3 regions of the Oryzibacillus soli genome follow, and region 2 is predicted to be linked to each of the others. Evidence: predicted binding sites of a transcription regulator. Region 2 holds the regulator's gene; each other region holds the start of a gene.
What was found. Region 2 encodes LexA, which represses DNA repair genes until DNA is damaged. Its sites were predicted from a motif close to CGAACATATGTTCG; they were not measured.
Positions count from the first base shown of each region.

Region 1: a site for LexA is predicted at 3,756-3,769, ahead of recN (DNA repair protein RecN). Genes of this name have one in related genera too.
Region 3: a site for LexA is predicted at 3,126-3,139, ahead of addB (helicase-exonuclease AddAB subunit AddB). Genes of this name have one in related genera too.

Region 1 is NZ_JBPPGJ010000023.1:39,441-47,270, forward strand. Features, by position in the region: gene dxs (1-deoxy-D-xylulose-5-phosphate synthase) at 1-1,628, shown strand, start outside; gene ACSEXW_RS24490 (TlyA family RNA methyltransferase) at 1,680-2,495, shown strand; gene ACSEXW_RS24495 (hypothetical protein) at 2,637-3,089, shown strand; gene ahrC (transcriptional regulator AhrC/ArgR) at 3,100-3,549, shown strand; gene recN (DNA repair protein RecN) at 3,852-5,600, shown strand; gene spoIVB (SpoIVB peptidase) at 5,714-7,033, shown strand; gene spo0A (sporulation transcription factor Spo0A) at 7,245-7,830, shown strand, end outside.
Region 2 is NZ_JBPPGJ010000005.1:238,154-245,983, reverse strand. Features, by position in the region: gene ACSEXW_RS08845 (HAD family hydrolase) at 1-755, opposite strand, end outside; gene ACSEXW_RS08840 (hypothetical protein) at 781-1,296, opposite strand; gene ACSEXW_RS08835 (DUF896 domain-containing protein) at 1,354-1,530, opposite strand; gene ACSEXW_RS08830 (LysM peptidoglycan-binding domain-containing protein) at 1,730-2,032, opposite strand; gene lexA (transcriptional repressor LexA) at 2,268-2,888, shown strand; gene glnA (type I glutamate--ammonia ligase) at 3,028-4,362, opposite strand; gene ACSEXW_RS08815 (MerR family transcriptional regulator) at 4,506-4,910, opposite strand; gene ACSEXW_RS08810 (methionine gamma-lyase family protein) at 5,073-6,329, opposite strand; gene hflX (GTPase HflX) at 6,326-7,651, opposite strand; partial or broken gene ACSEXW_RS08800 (AAA family ATPase) at 7,692-7,830, opposite strand, start outside.
Region 3 is NZ_JBPPGJ010000007.1:89,165-96,994, reverse strand. Features, by position in the region: gene addB (helicase-exonuclease AddAB subunit AddB) at 1-3,020, opposite strand, end outside; gene ACSEXW_RS11120 (DUF2164 domain-containing protein) at 3,179-3,427, shown strand; gene ACSEXW_RS11115 (helix-turn-helix transcriptional regulator) at 3,397-4,248, opposite strand; gene fabF (beta-ketoacyl-ACP synthase II) at 4,398-5,654, shown strand; gene ACSEXW_RS11105 (ferritin) at 5,716-6,222, opposite strand; gene ACSEXW_RS11100 (class I SAM-dependent rRNA methyltransferase) at 6,318-7,691, opposite strand.

The DNA of each region.
Region 1 (7,830 bases), on a different contig from region 2:
AATTCGATACTCTCCGCAAGTACAAGGGACTCTGCGGTTTCATAAAGCGAAGCGAGAGCGAGCATGACGTGTGGGAAGCGGGCCACAGCAGCACCTCCCTGTCCGCTGCCATGGGCTTTGCCGCCGCCCGCGACCTGCAGGGCGGAAGCAACAAGGTGGTAGCCGTCATCGGTGACGGCGCCATGACCGGCGGGATGGCCTTCGAGGCGCTGAACCATATCGGACATGACAAGAAGGACCTGGTCGTCATTCTGAACGATAACGAGATGTCCATCGCCCCCAATGTGGGAGCCATGCACAATTATCTCGGCAAGATCCGCTCCGGCCGGCATTACCGCAAGGCCAAGGAGGAAGTGGAGCATCTCCTGAAGCGAATCCCTGCCATCGGGGGCAAGCTGGCTAAGACCGTCGAGAAGCTGAAGGATACGCTGAAGTACATGATCGTATCCGGCGTGCTCTTCGAGGAGCTGGGCTTCCAGTACATGGGACCCGTGGACGGCCATAACCTGCCGCAGCTTCTGGAGACGCTTCGGCAGGCGGATAAGCTGGAAGGCCCCGTGATGATCCATGTGATTACGCGCAAGGGCAAGGGCTATTCCCCGGCTGAGGCCGATTCCCACAAGTGGCACGGCATCAGCCCGTACAAGATTGAATCGGGCCAAGTCATGAAGAGCTCCGGGCCGCCGATGTATACCGATATTTTCGGGAGCACGCTGATTGAGCTGGCCGAGAAGGACCCCCGCATCGTGGCGGTTACGCCTGCCATGCCTGGAGGTTCCGGACTGCTGAAGTTCGCGGACCGGTTCCCGGACCGCATGATCGATGTGGGCATAGCCGAGCAGCATGCGGCTACCTTCTGCGCCGGCTTGGCGATTGAAGGCATGAAGCCCGTATACGCCGTATACTCCACCTTCATGCAGCGGGCTTATGACCAGATCGTGCACGACATCGCCCGGCAGAACCTGAACGTGGTGATCGCCATCGACCGGGCCGGCTTCGTCGGACCGGACGGGGAGACCCACCAAGGGGTTTACGACATGGCGTTTCTCCGCAGCATCCCCAACCTGACGATCATGATGCCGAAGGATGAGCAGGAGCTCCGTTCCATGCTACTGACGGCGGTGGACTATAACGAAGGGCCCATTGCGGTACGTTATCCCCGCATCAACGGAAGAGGAGTGGAGCTCCGGCCGATGGAGCTCATCCCGATCGGCACATGGGAGGTTCTCCGGGAGGGCAGGGATGCCGTCGTTCTGGCGGTCGGTCCCATGGTCGAAGTGGCGGAGCAGGCAGCTGAGCTGTTATCCGCACAAGGACATTCCATTCGGGTCGTCAACGCCCGGTTCATCAAGCCGCTGGACGAGGCCATGCTGTTGGAGATCGCCTCCGAGAACCTGCCGGTCATCACGCTGGAGGAGGGCGCCCGCTTGGGCGGCTTCGGCTCCTCGATACTGGAGTTCTTCGCGGACCGGGACATCTTCGGCATACCGGTGAAGAACATGGCGGTTCCCGATTACTTCGTCGAACACGGCAGCATTAAGGAGCAGCGCACCGAAGTCGGTTTGACGGCGGACAACGTCGCCGCCCAGCTGGCGGCATTCATTCCCAAGAAAAGACAGCACGCTTAAGAGGCATGGCGCGGCAAGACGAGGCAGCCTGCTGTTTGGAGGATCGCAACATTGGCAAGCGACAAAGAACGGATTGATCTGCTCCTCGTGGAGCAAGGCTATTTCGATAGCCGGGAAAAGGCAAAGGCCGCCATCATGGCCGGCCTGGTCTTCTCGGGAGAAGAGCGGGTGGAGAAGCCCGGCACCAAGATCTCCAGAGCCTCCGCCCTTACGGTGAAAGGGGCGCCCCATCCGTATGTAAGCCGCGGCGGGCTCAAGCTGGAGAAGGCCATCAAGGCCTTCGGGCTGGATCTGGCCGGGAAGCGGATGCTGGACATCGGCGCCTCCACCGGGGGCTTTACCGACTGTGCGCTGCAGCATGGAGCGGAGAAGGTCTGCGCCGTGGATGTGGGCTACAACCAATTGGATTGGTCGCTTCGCAATGATCCAAGAGTCATCGTGATGGAGAGGACCAATTTCCGCTATGTGGAGGCCAAGGATCTGAACGGCTTCGAGCCGGATTTGGCCACGATCGACGTCTCCTTCATCTCCCTGCACCTGATTCTGCCCCCTCTCACGAAGCTGCTCCCACCGGGAGGCGGCGTCATGGCCCTGATCAAGCCACAATTCGAGGCCGGGCGGGAGCAGGTCGGCAAGTCGGGAGTGGTACGGGATCCGGATATCCACCGGAGCGTGGTGAAGTCGGTGCTGGATTTTGCCGCTCAGCTGGATTTCCGGCTTCAAGGGCTTTCGTTCTCGCCCATTACAGGGGGAGAAGGGAATATCGAATTCCTCGCTTATTGGACTTACGGTGCGGAAGGCGGTACAGAGGAGCTGTCAGGGCTGGTGGAAGAAACTGTCCGGCAAGCCCACGCGACCTTCCGTTAACATTGGCATCCTAAGGAATACGGACCGTCCGCTGCCGATGCAGCCGGCCGGAATGCCGTTTTTTTCTTGGGATGTTTCTGCGTTCCGGCAGGATTTCCGGAAGACCCTCTCGAAATGATAGATATCGGGAGGGATGGCGGCATGTACCGGGGAGACAGTCTCATACTCATTCTGCTCAGTCTGTTCACCGCGGGTGTTCTCTTGATGTGGCTCCGCAAGTGGATCACTGCGCCACCCAAGGTTCAGCATCCGGTCGTGCCTGATGAGGAGATCATGGTGACCGAGGCCGTCGAGCTTCTGGAATTCGCCGGTTACGAGGTGTGGACCGGCAAGCGCAAGGTGCCGATCACCGTTTCCGTCAATGACCGGACCGAGCTGGAGACCCGGTTGTTCATCGACCATTTCGCCGCGGAGGGGGACAAGTTATATATCGTGAAGCTGGCCCGCGACCGCAAGCCGATCGATCGGACCGGAAGCGGACTCCGGGATGGGCTTCTGGTGTACCAGCTGCTCTACGAACAGACCGAGGGCATTCTGCTGGTGGACCCGAAACTCCGGACCATAGACAAAATCCATTTCTCCATAGAACGCTAAGGAGGCAGCCATGAAAGGCCAACGCCACGTCAAAATCAGAGAAATCTTAACGAACCACGAGATCGAAACCCAGGACGAGTTGGTGGAGGCGCTCCGCAATTCCGGCTTCAACGTGACCCAGGCCACGGTATCCAGGGATATCAAGGAGCTCCATTTGGTCAAGACACCGCTGGATAACGGCCGGTATAAGTATTCCCTGCCCACGGAGCAGCGGTTCAATCCCTTGTCCCGGCTGAAGCGGGTGCTGGGGGACCATTTTGTGAACATCGATTATACGGAGAATCTGGTCGTCATGAAGAGCATGCCGGGAACCGCCAATGCCATTGGGGCGCTGATCGACAGCCTCGAATGGCCGGAGGTCATGGGCACCATCTGCGGTGACGACACCATCCTCATGATCTGCCGGACCAAGGAGCAGAGCAAGGAGATTGTGGATCGGGTGTTTTCCATGCTGTCCTGACCTCGCAACACAAGCGAAGACCCGCCTCAAGGTTTATACCCTGAGGCGGGTTTTTTGGCGTTCCGATTGAAGGGGATCGCCGCTTATTCCTACTCGGCACCGAGCAAGGAGCTTGGCGTTGGACTGGGACTTGGACGCAAAGGTTCGTGACGGACTCCTGCAGCCGTGATATTGTCCGGTTGCGGACTCCATGCTATAATAGTACGAGAACATCTGTTTGCATACATCTGCAGCCATCACGAACAGACTAGGATGAGTTATCGTTTCTCTGCAGATATGCTGGACCATCGGGGGTATGAGGCATGTTGTTGGAATTATCCATCCGCAATCTGGCGGTAATCGAGTCCGTAAAGCTGAGCTTTCATAAGGGGTTCCATGTGCTGACGGGCGAGACCGGCGCAGGCAAATCCATCATTATCGACGCATTGAGCTTGATTGCGGGGAGCAGAGGAGCAAGTGACCTGGTCCGTTACGGCCAGGATAAGGCTGAGATCGAGGCGCTGTTCGATGTGCCGGAGAATCATCCCGTCTGGGAAGTGCTGAATCGGATCGGGCTGGAGGCGGCCCCGCATGAGCTTCTGATCATACGCAGGGAGATTAATGCCCAAGGCAAGAGCGTGAGCCGGATCAATGGGCAGTTGGTGAACCTGGGACTGCTGCGTGAGGCGGGAGAATGGCTGGTCAATATACATGGCCAGCATGAGCATCAGTCACTCCTGAAGGCGGAGGCCCATATCGAATGGCTGGATCTGTTCGGTGGGAAGGAGATAGCGGAGTCCAAGGGAGCGTACATCCAAGCCTACGAGGAATATAATAAGCTGCAGAAGCAGCTGAACGACCTGAAGGAGGCCGGGAAGCAGGCGCTGCAGATGCAGGATCTGTATCGGTTCCAGGTGGAGGAGATCAGCGACGCCAAATTGAAACCCGGCGAAGATGAATCATTATCGGAAGAAAAGCGCAAGCTAGGAAATGCCGAAAAATTATTCCAGAACGTCAACGACTCGTACGAAGGTATGTACGCCAACGGCAAGGCGCTGGATCTGGTGCGGAAAGCGGTTCAGCGGATCCAGGACATTGCCGATTATGATGCGCCGAAGCTCCAGCCTGTTCTGGAGCAGATGCAGTCTGCGTATTACCAGCTGGAGGATGCCGCCTACCAGCTCCGCGATTATCGCGATCAGATCGAATTCAATCCGGCCCGCTTGGACCAGATTGAAGACCGCTTGAGCCTGATCTCCTCTCTCCGCCGCAAGTACGGGGAAAATGTGGTGGATATCCTCGCTTATCTTGGTCAAATCAAGAATGAATTATCCGCCTTGGACCATAAGGAAGAGAAGCTTCAAGAGCTGGAGAGCCAATTGAAGGACAAGCATAACGAATGCGTCGGCTTGGCCGGGAAGCTGTCCGCTCTGCGCCGGAGCGCCGGGTTGAGGCTGGCGGAAGGCATCGAGCGGGAGCTCAAGGAGCTTCATATGGAGAGAACCAAATTCCACGTCAACATTATCCGGCTGGACGAAGGCAAGGAGCCGGGTGACGGCTCCGTCCGCTTGAACCGTCAGGGGATGGACCAGGTGGAGTTCCTGATCGCACCGAACCCCGGCGAGCCGCTCCGCGGCCTAGGGAAAATCGCGTCCGGCGGCGAGCTGTCCCGGATCATGCTGGCGATGAAGTCCATCTTCGCGAAGATGGACCAGATTCCGGTGCTGGTCTTCGACGAGGTTGACACCGGCGTTAGCGGCCGCGCCGCCCAAGCCATCGCCGAGCGGATGGCACGGCTGTCTTCGGACTGCCAGGTGTTCTCCATCACACACCTGCCGCAGGTCGCCTGTATGGCGGACGCCCATTATTACATCAGCAAGGCGGTGGAGGACGACAGAACCTTTACGAAGGTGAGAGATCTGGAGGAATCGGACCGTACGGAGGAGCTTGCCCGTATGCTGGGAGGCGTGGAGATAACCGAAACGACGCTGCATCACGCTAAGGAGATGCTAGCCCTCGCTATTGCTCAAAAAACCGCTTACCGGAAGGAAAATCAGCAGATTATGGCCTGACGTGGCAGCTTTTTCGAGTTATAAAAGGATTGGGGCGGGGTTAAGTTATAGGTACGCAAATGACACCAACGCCTACCCGAACGGCGAGGAGGAGAAAAGGAGCGTGATTTAGATTGAACACCGTCATACGCAAACGATTGGTTGGTCTTATCATCGCTTTTCTCATTTGCTTGATCAGCTTCTCCGCCCCATTCCAATGTTTCGCCCGCTTCCCGGACGAGCTTCGGATATTCTCCGGACAAGACAAGGACTTGCAATTATCCATGCCGGTCATCGGTCAAATCTCCGTTAAGAATCCCGGAATACTCAGTGTCAACGGTTCTTCCCAGCCCACCTTCCAAGCGAATCTGAAGGAGCCCATTCGCATTCACACATCCGAAACCGGCCAGACCGAGATGATGGTGAAGCTGGGCAAAATTCCGCTGAAGTCCGTCAAGGTGAAGGTTCTGCCCGATCTCAAGGTCATTCCGGGAGGCCAGACCATCGGAGTGAAGCTGAAGTCGGCCGGTGTTCTGGTTGTCGGTCATCATCTGGTGGCGATTAATGAAGAGAACAAGGTTTCCCCCGGCGAAGAGGCCAAGGTGCAAGTCGGGGATCTGATTCTAAGCATTGACGGAAAGAAGCTGCAGGATGTAAATCAGATGTCGGAAATGGTATCCAAGGCAGGGGAGAACGGTAAGCCCCTCGATCTGGAGATCAAACGGAACAAAGACATCGTTCACATTCAGCTGAGCCCGGCTTACGATAAGAATGACAAAGCCTACCGTCTCGGTCTTTATATCCGGGACTCCGCGGCAGGCGTCGGCACTCTGACGTTCTATGCGCCCGACCAACATGTGTATGGAGCTCTCGGACACGTCATTACGGATATGGATACCCAGACACCCATTGAGGTAGGCAGCGGCGAAATCGTTCATTCCAACGTTACGTCCATCTCCAAGAGCCAGAACGGGGAGCCGGGAGAGAAACGGGCCATCCTAAGGGAGAAGGTCATCGGCAATATCGAGAAGAATACGCCCTTCGGCATCTTCGGCAGAATGCCGGCTGCACCGGAGCAGGGGCTGGCTAAGGAAGCGATCCCTGTAGCCTTCTCCGAGGAAGTCAAGGAAGGACCGGCGGAGATCTACACGGTGGTCGGGGGGCAGAAGGTGGAGAAGTTCTCCATTGAGATTACGCATGTATCGAAGCAGGATTATCCCGCAACCAAGGGGATGATCATCAAGATTACGGATCCGAAGCTCCTTGAGAAGACAGGTGGTATTGTCCAAGGGATGAGCGGCAGCCCCATCGTTCAGAACGGTAAGATGATCGGTGCCGTGACTCACGTGTTCGTCAACGATCCATCCAGCGGATATGGATGCTTTATCGAATGGATGCTGAAGGATGCGGGTGTATTGGAGGATGAAAACGCACAGGAACTGAAGGCCAGCTAAGGCTGCCTTTGGTTTTTTGTTTTATCCGAAAAACCTCCATGACTTGGTGTCGAAAAATGTTGAGCCCTGTGGTAAAATATATATTATATATAATCAACCAAAAAAAATAAAGAAAAATAATTTTCGACAGAAGGAATTTAATTGTCATTGTCGAATTAGAATTCTTAGAAAGAAAATATTGGAATGCATCTACAGATAGGAGGATAATCAAGTGCAAAAAATCGAAGTATTGTTGGCAGATGACAATCGTGAATTTACTGCATTATTATCGGAATTCATCAATGATCAGCACGATATGACGGTCAGTGGGGTGGCCTACAACGGCAATGATGTACTCCGTCTGATTGAAGAGGGTCGTATCCCGGATGTGCTGATTCTCGATATCATCATGCCGCATCTCGATGGCCTTGGCGTTCTGGAGAAGCTCCGTGAGATGAACATCACGCCTCAACCCAAAATCATCATGCTGACCGCCTTCGGTCAAGAGAGCATCACCCAGAAGGCTGTACAGCTCGGCGCTTCTTATTACATATTGAAGCCGTTCGATATGGAGGTTCTCACCAACCGGATCCGCCAGCTGGTGACGAACTCCACTGTAAGTACCTCCGGCTCCGGCATGTCCTCCAACATGACCTCGGCGGTGATCCAGCATAAAGCCAATGTTGTACCGATGAGCAAAACTCGCAATCTGGATGCGAATATCACCAGCATTATCCATGAGATCGGCGTACCGGCTCATATCAAGGGCTACCAATACCTGCGTGAAGCTATTACGATGGTATACAACAATATCGAGA
Region 2 (7,830 bases):
GACACTTCATAGACGGGAACGATCTCATCGGACCGCTTCACCCCGTGATGGTTGATCCATACGTTCGGCATGCCGATTCCATTGGAACCGAGAATATCCGTCGTCAGCTTATCCCCTACCATAAGACCTTCCGAAGGCTCGATGCCCAAGAGCTCCACCGCATGCCGGAAGATGGACGGAGCGGGCTTGCCTTCCCCGAAGTTGCCGGATATGACGATGTAATCGAAATAGCCCTCCAGAGCGGGCACACCCGCCAGCTTCTCCTTCTGCAGATCCGGGGCACCATTGGTCAAAAGCAACAGCTTGACCTTCCCTTTGAGCTCGTCCAGCACACGGAACGTCTGTTCGTAAGTCAAAGGGCGCTTGCGGCGTTCTGCCGGGAACAGCTCCGCCAACTGCTTGCCGAGCTCTGCATCTCCGATTCCGATTCCGGCCAGGCCGCGTGTCCAAGCTTCGATGCGGTAACCCGGGGATTGCTTCTCCAGCTTGCGGAACATCTCATGCTCCCCCTCGGAGAAGTGGGCCCAGAACGCTTCGAACGGATTGATGCCGATCATCTTGGTGAACGGGAAAGTCTCGTACGATTCGTACAGCGCACGGGCTTCCTTGCGGACGGATGCTTCCAGCGCAGCCGGATCGATCTCCGGATACTTGTTCTGTGCCGCAAGACAAGTGGCAAGGAAGGCCTCCTCCACACTACGCTCATCCCAGAGCAACGTATCGTCCAAATCAAACAGTACCGCTTTTAAGGCCACAATGGTTCCCCTCTCTCCATGGTTGTTAACGGGTTTCGTCTCTATAATCAAGCTTATGCTGTTGAGCGAACTCTCTCAGCCGTGCATTCAGCTCCTCCATCGGAAAACGGTGCTGCAGCTTGGTGTAGATCAGCTTCTTCTGCTTGCCCTTCAATTGAATGACCACATGGCCGGGGTTGAGCACCAGCCCCTCGATATCCTTAGGCTCCAGGAGCTTGTCCCCGGTGAACCGGCGGACCGTGACGTATTGACGGGAGATCTTAATGACCGGTCTGCGGACCAAATAATACAGCACCGCCAAGGCGATGTAGCTGAAGCCCGTGATCCAGTACATACTGGTCTTCGATTCCGTCTGGTACGTCAAGATGAAATATAAGATGGCGAAGATCGCCAGCACCGAAGCCAGCATCCAGCTCCGTCCCTTAATGACGGTTTCCGCCCCCCTGCTCACTTGCGGCAGGGAACCTAACCCCCGTTTGACCCGCCCATGATTGACGGTCTTCTGATTCTTACGCACCATGCGTTCCCATTTGCGCGACACGGCATTTGCTCCTTCAGCCTAGGTAGGATAGACGTCTCGAACAACCGCGCGGAGCGGTTACTTCTCCTCGTCTTCGACAAACTTGATATGGTCCAGCTGATCCCGCATGGAGGCGCGGAACAACTCGATGTATTTGCGGCGAAGCTCGTTGCGTTCATCCAGCTCATCTTCGGTCAATCCGACCGTTTTTGCCTTGCGAGCCAGCTCATTGATCCGTTTCACAAGCTCTTCCATTTCTCTGCACCTCCTGCTGCCCGTACATGGCTCCACTTCTTTACTACTTTGCCATTACCGCCGCGTGGTTGTCAAGATCAGCACTCGAGATTCGAATCCGGAATAAGCAAAAGGAGTCCAGCTGCTGTATATGCGCAGTTGGACTCCCTATTCAGATCTATAAATGATGAAGGGTTGTAGTCGGATGTTGGGTCTCCGCTCAAGGGAGAATTAATATTTGTCCGGCGCGCAGATCCGTGTTCTTCAGATTGTTCGCCTTCTTAATCTTGTTCATATAAGAACGAACGTTCTCCCCCTTGGGAAGATGAGAGGATGCTATGTCCCACAGGGTGTCACCCGGGCAAACGTCAACGGTTTCTTGAACGGTCATCTTAGCCGACAGCGAAGTGACTTGCGTAGTCATGGAAGGGCCGGTCACAGCGGCTGCAGTCTGATGATCGGAGCTTCCCGCATAGGCATGCAGCAAAGCACCTGACATTAAGGAAAGCATAATCACCATCATGAAGATTACCATCTTAACGACTGTCTTATTCACATGGACCACTTGAACCACTCCCAAACATTTGTTCTGGTATTAAGATACCACGAACACTTGTTTGTGTCAACCCAAAATCGAATGTTTGTTCGCATCCTCTTTCAACCGTTCGTTCGCAACCTGTTCGTTCGAACTTATGTTTGTACGAACTCCGGTTCTATGTTATACTTTGTATAATTATTACCAAACTGGAGTGATCAGAATGAGCAAAATTTCCAACCGTCAGCAAGCGATCCTCGACTTCATTAAGACCGAGGTCCGGGAGAAGGGCTATCCTCCTTCGGTCCGCGAGATCGGTGAAGCGGTCGGACTCGCCTCCAGCTCCACCGTACACGGACATCTGGAACGCCTCGAGAAGAAGGGCATGATTCGCCGGGACCCCACCAAGCCTAGAGCCATCGAGATTCTCGGCGAAGAGGACGGTCTCGAGATGTTCTCCCATTCGATAACGCGCGTGCCTCTGATCGGACGTGTAACGGCAGGCATGCCTATCACCGCTACCGAGAACATCGAGGGCTATTACCCTCTTCCGAACGATATGGTCCATGACGACACCGTATTCATGCTGAATGTCGTCGGCGAGAGCATGATCGAAGCCGGTATTCACGACGGAGACATGGTCATCGTCCGGCAGCAGCCGACAGCGCATAATGGCGAGATCGTTGTCGCCATGACAGAGGAGGACGAAGCGACCGTCAAGCGGTTCTATAAGGAGAAGGATCACATCCGCCTCCAGCCGGAGAATTCCGCTATGGAGCCGATCCGGGTCCGGAACGTCACCATACTCGGCAAGGTCATCGGCTTGATCCGCAATATCCACTAAACATCCACTTCTACCGTCATGATGAAGAAACGGCTGGCTCAGAGACTTCTGAGCCAGCCGTTTCTTCATTCTTAACCCAAACAAAAAAGCCCTTCGTACGCCTCGGCGCCGAAGGGCTTAACCATGAAGACAACAACGCTTAGTATTGCGTCATGTACTGGTCGCGTTCCCAAGCATGAACCTGGGTCCGGTACATATCCCACTCAATTTCCTTCAGCTCGTAGAAGTAGGCCAGCGCATGCTCACCCAGCGCGTTGCAGATCACATCGTCGCGGATCATCTCACTGAGCGCTTCCTTCAGGCTGGACGGCAGGCTCGGAATGCCCTGCTCCTCCCGCTCTTCCTCGGTCATCACATAGATGTTCCGGTCGGTCGGGGCCGGCAGACTCATCTTGTGCTTGATTCCGTCCAGACCGGCAGCCAGCATGACAGCCAGTGCCAGATACGGATTGGCGGCAGGGTCCGGGTTACGGACTTCGATCCGGGTGCTCAGACCACGGGAGGCCGGAATCCGGATCATCGGGCTCCGGTTGCTGGCGGACCAAGCCACGTAACAGGGGGCTTCATAGCCCGGTACCAGACGCTTGTAAGAGTTGACCGTCGGGTTGGTGATGGCGGCGAAGCCGCGTGCATGCTTCAGAATGCCGGCCATGTAATGGCGGGCAGCGATGCTTAAGCCCAGCTTGTCGCTCTCGTCGTAGAACGCGTTGCTGTCACCCTTGAACAAGGATTGGTGGCAGTGCATGCCGGATCCGTTCACGCCGAACAGCGGCTTCGGCATAAAGGTTGCATGAAGACCATGCTGGCGGGCTACGGTTTTCACCACGAGCTTGAAGGTCTGGATGTAGTCTGCAGCCTTCAGGGCGTTGGTGTATTTGAAGTCGATCTCATGCTGGCCCGGCGCCACCTCATGGTGGGAGGCTTCGATCTCGAAGCCCATTTCTTCCAGGGTTAATACGATCTCACGGCGGCAGTTCTCCCCCAAGTCCATCGGGGCCAGGTCGAAGTAGCCGCCCTGGTCGTTCAGCTCATTGGTCGGATTGCCCTTCTCATCCGTCTTGAACAGGAAGAATTCCGGCTCCGGACCGACATTCATAGCTGTGAAGCCCATAGCCTCGGCTTCCTTCAGCATCTTCTTCAGAATACCGCGGGGATCGCCAGGGAACGGACGGCCGTCCGGCAAGTAAATATCGCAGATCAATCGGGCAACACGATCTTCGGTAACCCAGGGGAAGACCACCCAAGTGCTCAGATCCGGGTAGAGGTACATGTCGGACTCTTCGATCCGCACATAACCTTCGATGGACGATCCGTCGAACATCATTTTATTGTCAAGGGCCTTCTCAAGCTGGCTAACCGGAATCTCAACGTTCTTGATCGCGCCCAGCAGGTCGGTGAATTGCAGGCGGATGAAACGGACGTTCTCTTCCTTGGCAATACGAAGAATGTCGTCTTTGGTGTAGTTTTTGTACACTGGTGGATCTCCTCCCTAATGGTAAATGGTGCTGTATAATATCGCCGCTTATACCTTGTCCCATCCCGCTTGCCGTCATCCCTGGGAAGGCGGATAAGCCGTCCTCACGGAAGAGGCCCCTGATCTACAAGAGCCTGGCGGTATTAATGGAAAAACCGTGACAGCTCGCCTTGGATCAGGGACACCTGGCCAGGCCGCTTGGTCATCAACTGCTGCTTCAGCATCTTGTGAAGCTGGGAATCAGTCAGCTCCTTCCGCTTCACTTCCGTCTGCTCGTTCAAGACGGTCGCTTCCTCGGAGGTCTGATCCACAGGCAGTAGCACCTGCTTGATGCCTGCGATATTCACGCCCTTCTCGATCAGATCCTTGATCTGAAGGAGCCTTTCGACGTCGTTGAATGAATATAGGCGCTGGTTGCCGCCCGTACGAGCGGGCATGACCAATTCGTGTTGTTCATAATAACGGATCTGACGGGCGGTCAAATCCGTAAGCTTCATGACGATCCCGATGGGGAACAACGCCATATTGCGGCGAATGTCATCACTCATACCCTATCACTCCTACTGACACATTATATGGCAATTGTAACGCTACCACAAAAAGTTGTCAAGTTGTGTTAGGTTTAATCACAGATTTCTTTCATAAATAATGGCATTCGCCTGGTCAAAATGACATCACATTCACAATGCCGAATACAGATAACATCAGCATTACAGGGCAAGCAAGCTTCGGTCCGCCATGCTCTGCAGCGCCGTCAGAACTCCCAGCTTCGCGTGGGAATAAGTCAGTCCGCCCTGCATATAGGCGATGTAGGGCTCCCGGATCGGCGCATCCGCCGACAGCTCCAGGCTGCCGCCCTGAATGAAGGTTCCGGCGGCCATGATGACCGGGTGCTCATAGCCGGGCATGTCCCAAGGCTCGGGCACGACGTGAGCATCGACGGCGGAAGCCTTCTGGATCCCCTGCACGAACGCGATGAGGTGCTCAGCCCCTGTGAAGCGGATGGCCTGGATCAGATCCGTCCTCGAATCCGGCCAGCGGGGATGGGACTCGAAGCCCAGCTCCTCGAATACCGCGGCGGCGAATACGCTGCCCTTGAGAGCCTGTCCCGTCATATGGGGAGACAGGAAGAGCCCTTGGTACATAGCCCTTGTCGTGCCCAGCATGGCCCCGACCTCTCCTCCGATTCCCGGTGCAGTGAGACGGAAGGCCGCCTGCTCCACGAGCTCCGCCCGGCCTGCTATGTAACCGCCGGTGGGAGCTACGCCTCCGCCCGGATTCTTAATCAGGGAACCCGCCATGAGATCCACTCCGGCCTCCGTCGGTTCGGACCGCTCGGTGAATTCCCCGTAGCAGTTATCCACGAACACCAGGATATCCGGGTACAGACTCTTCACGAACCGGACCATTTCCCCGATCTGATCAACTGTGAAAGATGGACGCCAGTCATAGCCCCTGGAGCGCTGGATGCCTACCATCTTCGTTCGTCCGCTCAGTCGGGCGCGGATCCCCTCCCAATCCGGAGAACCGTCCGGCAGCAGCGCTACCTCTCCGTACCGGATACCAAAATCCTGCAGGGAGCCTGTTCCATCCCCCGGCTTGCCGATGACCTTGTGAAGGGTATCGTATGGCCTGCCGGTGATATAGACCAGCTCATCCCCCGGACGCAGTACGCCGAATAGGGCGGTGCCGATCGTATGGGTGCCCGACACGAAATGGGGACGTACCAGCGCCGCTTCGGCGCCGAATACGTCCGCATACACCAGATCCAGCACCTCCCGGCCGCGGTCGTTATACCCGTAGCCGGTGGAGCAGGAGAAGTGGAAATCGCTGACCTGATGCTTCTGGAAGGCCGCGATGACCTTCCACTGGTTGTGATCGATCAACGCGTCGATCTCGCGGTGCTTGCTCTGAACGGTGGATTCGGCCTGCGCCGCCACCTTCAAGATTTTCTCTGAAAAGTTCATCCCTCGATATGCTCTCCCTTTGCTGTCTCTCCACCGGCCACCAGATGGTCGGCCAGCATAAATCCGTACTTCTCGAAATCCTGGGCATTCACGTCGACGGACAGCACCATATCCTCGCCGTCCATATCCGTTTCGACCACGGTCCCCAACCGGTAAGCCAAGGAAATCTTGTCTCCTTGGGCGGCCGGAATGCGGAAGCGCTTGACGCCGCCCGCCATCTTTTCCTGCAGCAGCAGCTTGAGACGCTCCATATCGGCCTCACTATAGGCCGAAACCTTAATGGAGTCCCCGCTTTCCGCCGTCAGCAGGTCCCGCTCCTCCGGCGGCAACAGGTCGATCTTGTTGAAGACCGTCACCATCTCCTTGCCGTGGGCGCCCAGCTCCTCCAGAACCTGATGAACCACCTTCATCTGCTCATCGCGCATCTCGATGGAGCTGTCCACTACATGCAGGATCAGATCCGCCTCATTGGCCTCCTCCAGCGTCGCCCGGAACGCTGCGATCAGATCGTGGGGCAGGTTCTGAATGAAGCCGACCGTATCCGTCAGGACGATCTCCTTGCCATTGGGCAGCTCCAAGGTCCGGGAGGTCGGGTCCAAGGTGGCGAACAATTGGTTCTCCACATAGACGTCTGCAGAGGTCAGCTGCCGGAGCAGCGTGGACTTGCCCGCGTTCGTGTAGCCCACCAGCGCTACCTGGAATACCCCGGACTTGCGGCGGCGCTCCCGGTGCAGCTTCCGATGCCGGACCACTTCCTCCAGCTGCCGTTTCAGATCGCTGATCCGGTTGCGGATATGCCGGCGGTCGGTCTCCAGCTTGGTCTCGCCGGGACCCCTTGTGCCGATGCCGCCGCCAAGCCGTGACAAATTCTTGCCGTGGCCGGAGAGCCGCGGCAGAAGATAGCTGTGCTGGGCCAGCTCCACCTGGAGTATGCCCTCTCTCGTCTTCGCACGGCCGGCGAAGATGTCCAGGATCAGCTGGGTCCGGTCGATGATCTTCACATCCAGCGCCTCCTCCAGGTTCCGGACCTGGATGCCGGACAGCTCCTGGTCGAAGATGGCGGTATTGGCGCCCAGCGCTTGCAGCCGTTCCTTCAGCTCCTCGACCTTGCCCTTGCCGATGAACCATTTGGGATCCACCGTATCCCGGCTCTGCCGCATGGTCTCCAGCACCTTCACACCGGCCGTCTCGGCCAGGCTGACCAGCTCCTGCAGGGAATACTCCGCCAGATCCTCGCGGAAGTTCCGTTCCTTCAGAACCAGACTGACCAGAACCGCTTGTTCAACCGTCCGGCTGTCATTATTGTGGGACGTAGGCTTCATCTATTGCTTCAGCTCCTTATAGGGGACATTGAAATATATATTAGAGGTTGGTGCTTTTCTTCTCCCACTTCAGATCCTCGGGACGAATCGTCATGAGCTCGGTCTTGGATGGCGGAATGGGCGAATGCTGCAGCAGCCGTACCGCTTGGTAGCGCATGGCCTTCTCGATGGTGTTGCGG
Region 3 (7,830 bases), on a different contig from region 2:
TCCAGGTAAGTGAGCATCTGCAGAGACAAGCCGTGGTACAGCTCGGCCAGCCGCAGGGCCGTAGGACTGGACTTGTAGTCGATAATCCGCAGCAGCATGCCCTTGTCGCCGTAAGCCCGGTCCACCCGGTCGATCCGGCCGATAAGCTCCATCGTGCGTCCGTTGGGCAGCGGCAGAGTCAGCGAGGGCAACGCCTCGCCCGGTCCGAAGCCCACCTCCAGGCCGACGGGCACGAACTCGCCCTTCCGGGCGTGCTCGGCCAGCACGGCGGAGGTTTTGCCGATAATGCCCTTCAGCTTGTGGGCCATGTACTGATAGCGGGGAGTGCTGGACAGGATCTCGTGCTGCAGTCTGGGCGAGAGCTCATCCACGATACGGTTCACGCGCATCATCCACTCTTCCTCGGTCACACTGCCCCAATGGCGTCCCTCCTCCGACAGCTGCTTGGCCAGCCCGCTTAAGGCCGCATGGTACAGCTGCCCGATGTCCGGCGCCTCCAGACGGTAGATCCGCCGCTCCGCCAGCTTCAGCCCATGGGAGGCAAACTGGGAAAATGGGCAGGCCACATAACGCTCCATCCGGGATACGCTGGCCCGCAGGCGCTCTCCGTAGAGCTTCAGCGATACCTCATCCGTGAGCGGCGCCTCCGCGTTGGAGTAGAACAGGGAACGTGAGGGCGTCCATAGGAGCTCCCGCATGGCCGGACGGGTCACGAACCATTGATAGACGTCCGTCCAGACGGGCGACACGGCAGTGCCCTTCAGCAGATGCTTCAGCTGCACCACCAGCCGGGAGACGGTCCGGCCGGGACGTACGACGTATTCCTTCTGCTCCGCATCCGGAGCTCCCGGATCCGGCTCCTGAAGCAGCATCCCTTCCTTCAAGGTGGGCAGCAGCGACTTCACCTGCTTCACGACCTCCGAGGGGAGCAGGGTCTTGCCCTCTTCATCCGCCAGCGGGTAGCTGATCCATAGTCTATCCGACGGGGCGCACAGCACCGTATAGATCAGGTACTGCTCGTCCAGCAGCTTCCTGCGGCTGCTGTCCGCCATCGGCACCCCTTGCGCGAGAAGGAACTCCCGCTCATTCTCCGCAATGATGCCGTCGTCCTTCATCTTCTTGGGCAGCACGCCGTCATTCACGCCCAGCACATAAGCCACCTTCACCTGAGCCGAGCGGGTCCGGTCGATGCTGCCGATGAGCACCTGGTCCATCGCCGGAGGCACCAGCCCCAGCCGGAGACTCTCCAGCCCCGTGTCCATCAGCTTGGCGAACAGCTCCGGCTTCACGTCCTCGCCGCCCAGAAGTCCGGTCATCTGATCCAGAACCTCCATGACCAGCTCCCACATCTGGGCGTGCTCCCGAGCCTTCTCCGGCCGTCCGGAGGCAATGCAGGCGGCGCTCCAGCGGTCCAGCTTCTCCGGCACCCGAAGCTCCTCCAGCATGGCGAACAGCGCCTCTGCCATCTCCGTCAGCGTCCCGGCCCGGCGGAGACCGTCCTGCAGGCGCTTCAACGGTTCCGTCACGGCGGTCGCCGCAGCTGTCAGCCGGCGGGAAGCCTCCCGCTCGGCAGCGGTCAACGCCCCCTCGCCGGTCCCGTCCTCCTCCAAGGACACCTGGCGACGAAGCTCCCAGCTCCGGGGATCCAGCCACCGGTGGCCGTGGATGCCATATTGCAGCACATAATTCTCCAGCCGGTCCAGATCCGCTCTCTCCACGGCACCGGAGGCTTCCGCCTCCTCTTCCACCGGAAGGAAAAACTCCGTCTTCACACAGCGGAATACGGCATCGTAAGGCCAGTTCCGGATGACGGCCTCCAGCGCCGACCGGATCAGCTCCACCAGCGGATGATTCAGCACCGACCGCTTCTGGTCCATAAAATAGGGGATCCCGTAGTCGGCGAACACGGTCTCCAGAAGATCGCCGTAGTCCTCGATGTTGCGGACCCTAAGGGCGATGTCACGGTACCGCAAGCCACCGTCTCGAACCAGGCCCACGATCTCCCTTGCTGCCCCTTCCACCTCGGCGCGACGGTTGGCTGCGGCATGGATGGCGACGGCTGGAACCTCTCCCCCGGCGGGCAGATAGCCTTTCCGTGCTGCGGTCAGCCGGTATTCATACTGCCGCTCCAGGTGCCCCAGCATCGGATTGGCAAGGAACCGGGGCGGCACGGGCTCCTTCAGAATCTCCACCTCCGGCTCAGGCAGATTCCGGTCCCGGACGGTCTCCTGAAGCTTCCTCATGGTCGTCGCCGTCGGATGGAACAAGTCCAGCTCGTGCGGCTCTTCCCCGGCGGCATAGGGCCGGTTCAGAGTCAGCGTCAAGGTCGTGCGGGCCGCATGCTCCATCAGGGACTCCACCACAGCCTGCTCCTGGGGGGTAAAACCGTTGAAGCCGTCGATCCAGACCTCTGCCTCCCGGATCCAGGGGCAGTCGCCCGCCCGCTCCGCCAACAGCGTCAAGAACCGGTCCCCGTCCAGGTACTCTTGGGTCAGAATCTCCTCGTAGTCCCGGTACACGGGCAGCAGCTCCTCCAGCTTGTCCGCCACGGCCGTGGCATGCTCCGGCACCTTGCCCTCCAGCTTGGAAGCATGGGCCTCCAGATCCGACGGCCCCACCCGGTAGCGCTGCAGCTCGCTGAACAGCGCATGGAGATTCTCGACGAAGCCCATCTTCTCGTGGGCTCCCCGGAACATCCGGAGATTTCCGTTATGCTGGTGCAGAAGCTTGTGGAGCAGCATCTTTTTGCCAAGGTCGTCGATGGGGGTGCCAGCGGTTCCTCCCGTTTCCTGCATGACGCGCCAGGCCAACCGCCGGAAGCTCAGCACCTGCGCCCGCAGCAGCCCATGAATGCCCGGCGTCGTGACCAGGGCGAACTCCGCCTGGAAGGTGGCCTGCTCGGGAACCAGCAGCACCAGCGGAGGTCCGTCCGGCTCCCGGAGAAGCCGCTCCCGCAGCTCCTCCAAACACCGGGTGCTCTTGCCGCTGCCCGCCCGGCCGATCAAATACCGTATGCCCAATGGGACCTTCCCCTCTCTGTTGACGCGATCCGGCGGCGTCCTTCGCCTCCGGTCTTCCTATCCGATGCCGATCGATAGCCGTATTGTACCACAACCGTTTCCATACGAACACATGTGTGCTAGAATCAAGGAAGATCCTGATAGGAGGCCTTGCCTGCATGTTAAATATCCGTTTGCCCCGGGAAGCCCGGGAGTTCATTGTCGATGACATCATCCGCCACTTCGAGCAGGAGCGCGGCGAAACCCTGGGACAGCTGGCAGCCGAGCAGCTGCTGGATTTTATGATTACCGCTGTGGGACCCGCCGTGTACAACCAAGCCATTACGGATGCCCGCGCCCTGCTGGCCGAGCGCGTCCAGAATCTGGACGACGACCTCTACGCTTTGGAGAAGCGGCGCAAGAGATAGTCCATCTTCCTGCCGGTGTCCGTACCGGGGGCGGGGGTGTAGATGCTGAACCGGAGATCCGAGCCTCCCTGCACCTGCAGGGAGGTCAGCTCGAAGAGCATCCTCCCCGCCTTGGCGTGCCGGAACTCCAGACTGACCTCTGGAGCGGAGTTCACGTCATATTCCCTCCAGAGACGCTCGAATTCCTGGCTTTCTCCGCACAGCGCCCCGATGAAGCCGCCGTACCAGTCATCCCCTACATACTTGCCGTAATAAGACCGGAACATCGAGATATATCCTCTTGCGAAATCCTCCCAGTTCACGGCCAGCGCCTTGAGCTCCTTTCTGCTGAACAAGAGCCGGATCATGTTCCGGCTCTCGGGCGGCACCTGCCCAAAATCCAGAAAAACGGCGGAAGCCGCCCTATTCCAGCCGACAATATGGCATCTGCGGTCCGACACGATGACCGGAAAGTTCATCCCCGCCACAATGCTCTCCAGCGCCTCCGTCATGCCCGTAGGCTCCTCCGCGGCATCCGGCTGGGTTTCAGCCCGGGGGCTTGCGGCCAGCTGCAGCATATATTTCTTCTCTTCCTCATTCAGCTGCAGCGCATAAGCAATCCGCTCCAGCACTTGGAGCGACATCTGAATGTCCCGCCCCTGCTCCAGCCAGGTATACCAGGTGGTGCTGACCCCTGCGATCAGGGCCACCTCCTCCCGCCGGAGCCCCGGCGTCCTGCGCCGCAATCCGGGGGGCAAACCGACGGCGTTCGGCTGAAGCTTGGCCCGGTGAATCTTTAGAAATTCCGATAATGCGGATAACCGCGCGGCGTCCGTGCTCATAAGGATCTCCTGCCTTCGGTTCATTCTATCTGACGAGCTCTATGTATCCTGGCACCTATTATACCAGGATAAACAACAACTTGTAATAGGATATGATTCATGGCATTCTATGGAATATCACGAGCAGGAACAATAGGGAGGTTATCTATATGGAACGAGTGGTCATTACGGGTATGGGCATCGTCACTCCTCTTGGCGACAAGCCCGAGACCTTGTGGCGGCATATGCTGGAGGGCCGAAGCGGCATCACCGCCTGGGAGGAGCTCGGCGACCCCGCCTACAAAACCAGGATCGGCGGCATCGTGCGGGACTTCCAGCCCGCTTCGATCGGGCGGTTCGGACCGAAGGAGCTCCGCCGGATGGACCGGTTCTGCCAGTTCGCCGTGGCGGCGGCTTACGATGCGTGGCGGGATGCGGACCTCGGTGAGAGCGTCGGAGATTCGTTGGATCCCGGCCGTGTAGGGGTCTACATCGGCTCCGGCATCGGCGGCATCGGCACTCTGCTGGAGAACCACCGGACCATGCTGGAGCGTGGTCCCGGACGGGTCAGTCCCACCATGGTGCCGCTGATGATCACGAACATGGCCGCCGCCCAGGTGAGCATTCTCTTGGGCGCCATGGGGCCGACCATGTCGCCGGTAACGGCCTGCTCCATCGGCAATACGGCCATCGGCGAAGCCTTCAAGCTGATCCAGCGGGGCGGCGCCGATGTGGTGGTAGCCGGCGGAGCGGAGGCGGCGTTGTCGGAGCTGGCCCTGGCGGGCTTCGGCAACGCCACGGCGCTCTCCCGCCGCAATGACGAGCCCCACCGGGCCAGCCGCCCCTTCGATACGGACCGCGACGGCTTCATCATGTCGGAGGGCGCTGGAATCCTGGTGGTTGAGGGTCTGGACCACGCCCGCCGCCGGGGCGCCCGCATCCATGCGGAGGTCATCGGCTACGGCGCCTCCTCCGACGCGTACCACATGGTGGCGCCCCACCCCGACGGCGAAGGGGCTTACCGTGCCATGGCCGCCGCACTGGCTGACGCCGGGCTGCGGCCGGAAGAGATCGACACGGTCAGCGCCCATGCCACCAGCACGGATGTGGGGGACGCGGCCGAAGCCTCCGCCCTCCGGCGGCTGTTCGGGTCCCATGTCGGCCGGCTGCCCGTAACGGCCAACAAGTCGTCCTTCGGCCACATGCTGGGTGCGACAGGCGCGGTGGAGGCCGTGGTGCTCATCAAGTCGCTCCAGGAAGGCCTCCTGCCGCCCACCTTGAACCTGGAACACCCGGATCCCACCATCGGCTTGGATGTGGTAGGCCCCTCTCCGCGCCCCGCTCCCGGCCTGCGCACCGGCTTGTCCAATTCCTTCGGCTTCGGCGGCCACAATGCCGTTCTCGTGCTGAAGAAGTACGAGGCATAACGAAACAGCCCTCTCCATCCGATCATCCGACCGGTAGAGAGGGCTGCTGCATGTTCGCGGTTTATTCTGCCGGCGGCACGAAGGTCCGCTGAGCCATTTCGGATTCCAGCATGTAGAAGGCGTTGCTGTCCTTCTCGATGCGCTTCAGCTTCTGAATGATGTTGTCGAAGTTGGCTTCTTCCTCCACCTGCTCGTCAATGAACCACTTCAGGAAGTTGATGGTGGCATGCTCGCGCTCTTCCATGGCGATGTCCATCAGCTTGTAGAAGCGCTTGGTCACTTCCTTCTCGTGCTTCAGGCCCTTCTTGTAGCAGTCCAGCACCGACTCATAGTCGTTGTGGAGCTGCTCCATGCCGGCGATGACGGCGCGCTTGCCGACCGTGTTGATGTAGCGGTAGATCTTCATGGCGTGGAAGCGTTCCTCCTCCGCCTGCACGATGAAGAAGTTGGCGAAGCCGTCCAAGCTCTCAGAGGAGCAGTAAGCAGCCATGGCCAGATACACGTGGGACGAGTAGAACTCGAAGTTCATCTGCTCGTTTAATTCCTTCAACAGGTTATCGCTTAACATGTCTCAAGTCCCCTTTCCAATCTTTTCTTCTATCATACCCTCACCGCAGGGCTTGTCAACACCGAATCCAGGGAATGGAACGGACGCCAGTCCGCTTACCCCTTTCTCGTCCGCACCTCGAAGATGGCAAATTTCAGGTAGTTCCCTTCCTCCACCCCGAGAATTTGCGGATGATCCTTGCCAGCGCCGCGGAATTCCAAGAGACGGAGAATCTTCCCCGCATCCTTGGCCGCCTCCTGGATCGTCGCCAGGAACAGGTCCGGCCGGACGTGGAACGAGCAGCTGGCCGTGACCAGGAATCCGCCCTCGTTGACCAGCTTCAGCCCGTGCAGGTTGATGTCCTTGTATCCGCGGCAGGCGCCCTCCACGGCTCCCCGGGTCTTGGCGAAGGCCGGCGGGTCCAGGATGACCACATCCCAGGTCCGGCCGCCCTCCAGCTTCTTCGAGGTATCCACCTTCTGGCCTCCCGAACCGACGGCGGCCCGGGCTTTGCGCTCGTCCACACCCTTGGACTGGGACCGCAGATATTCGAAGGCATCCGCCACCACGAACTCCACCCTGTCTTCAAAACCGTTCAGCGCCACGTTCCGGCGCGCCGACTCGATGGCGTGCTCGGAGATGTCGAGGCAGGTGACCTTCTTGGCGCCGTACTTGCAGGCGTTCAGCGTGAAGCTCCCCGTATGGGAGAAGCACTCCAGCACCGAGGCTCCGTCCCAGTAAGGGAACTGGACCACCTTGCCGTTGGCGTTGACCGGATGGAGCCCCCGGACGCCGTCGACCTCCGCCTCCTGCAGGGTGATCCCGCTCCGCCGGCCCCAGCCCTTCATAAGCGGCTCCAAGAGCGACCGGTTCACCATCTGATCGAAGAAATACCCCGTCTTCTGACCCTCGACGATATCCACCTCGAACAACAGCCCATTCTCCCGAATGGTAACGTGACGGGGACATTCCCCGTACAGAGGCCCCTTCCGCTGCTCCAAACCTTCCAGCTCCCGGACAGGCACATCGCTGCGCTCATAGATGCCCGATGGACGGAAGACCTCCACCAGCGCCTCCACCAGCTGCTCCCGGCACCGGTCCATGCCCAGAGAGAGAATCTGGACCACCAGCACGTCCCCGAACCGGTCCACCACCAGGCCGGGCAGGAAGTCCGCCTCCCCGTACACTGCACGGTAAGCCGTCGCCTCCCCCAAAAAACGCCCGCGCAGCTCCTTGCACCGCGCAAACCGCTCCACAAAGAACGCCTTCGACATTTCCTCCAGCGGCTCGTAGGAGACGACCCGGACGCGGATCTGGGACGCTTCGTTATAATACCCCACAGCCAAAAACTGGCCCGAGTGGCTGTTCACCTGAACCAGGCCGCCCGGCGCAGGCTCCCCCTCCACCCGTTCGATCTCATTGGCGTAGATCCAGGGATGCCCCTCCTCCAGCCGCTTCTTGCGCTTCTTCTCCAACACAACCGTTGCCATGGTTCACGACTCCCCTGCTCGGTTCCCCCATAGGATTTTCATTCCGCGCCGCATCCGGGCGGGAACATGTCCGGACGAAGCTTGACATACATATGTAGTACAACCTGTTATCCCACAAGCCACCGTAAAGGAGCTGCCG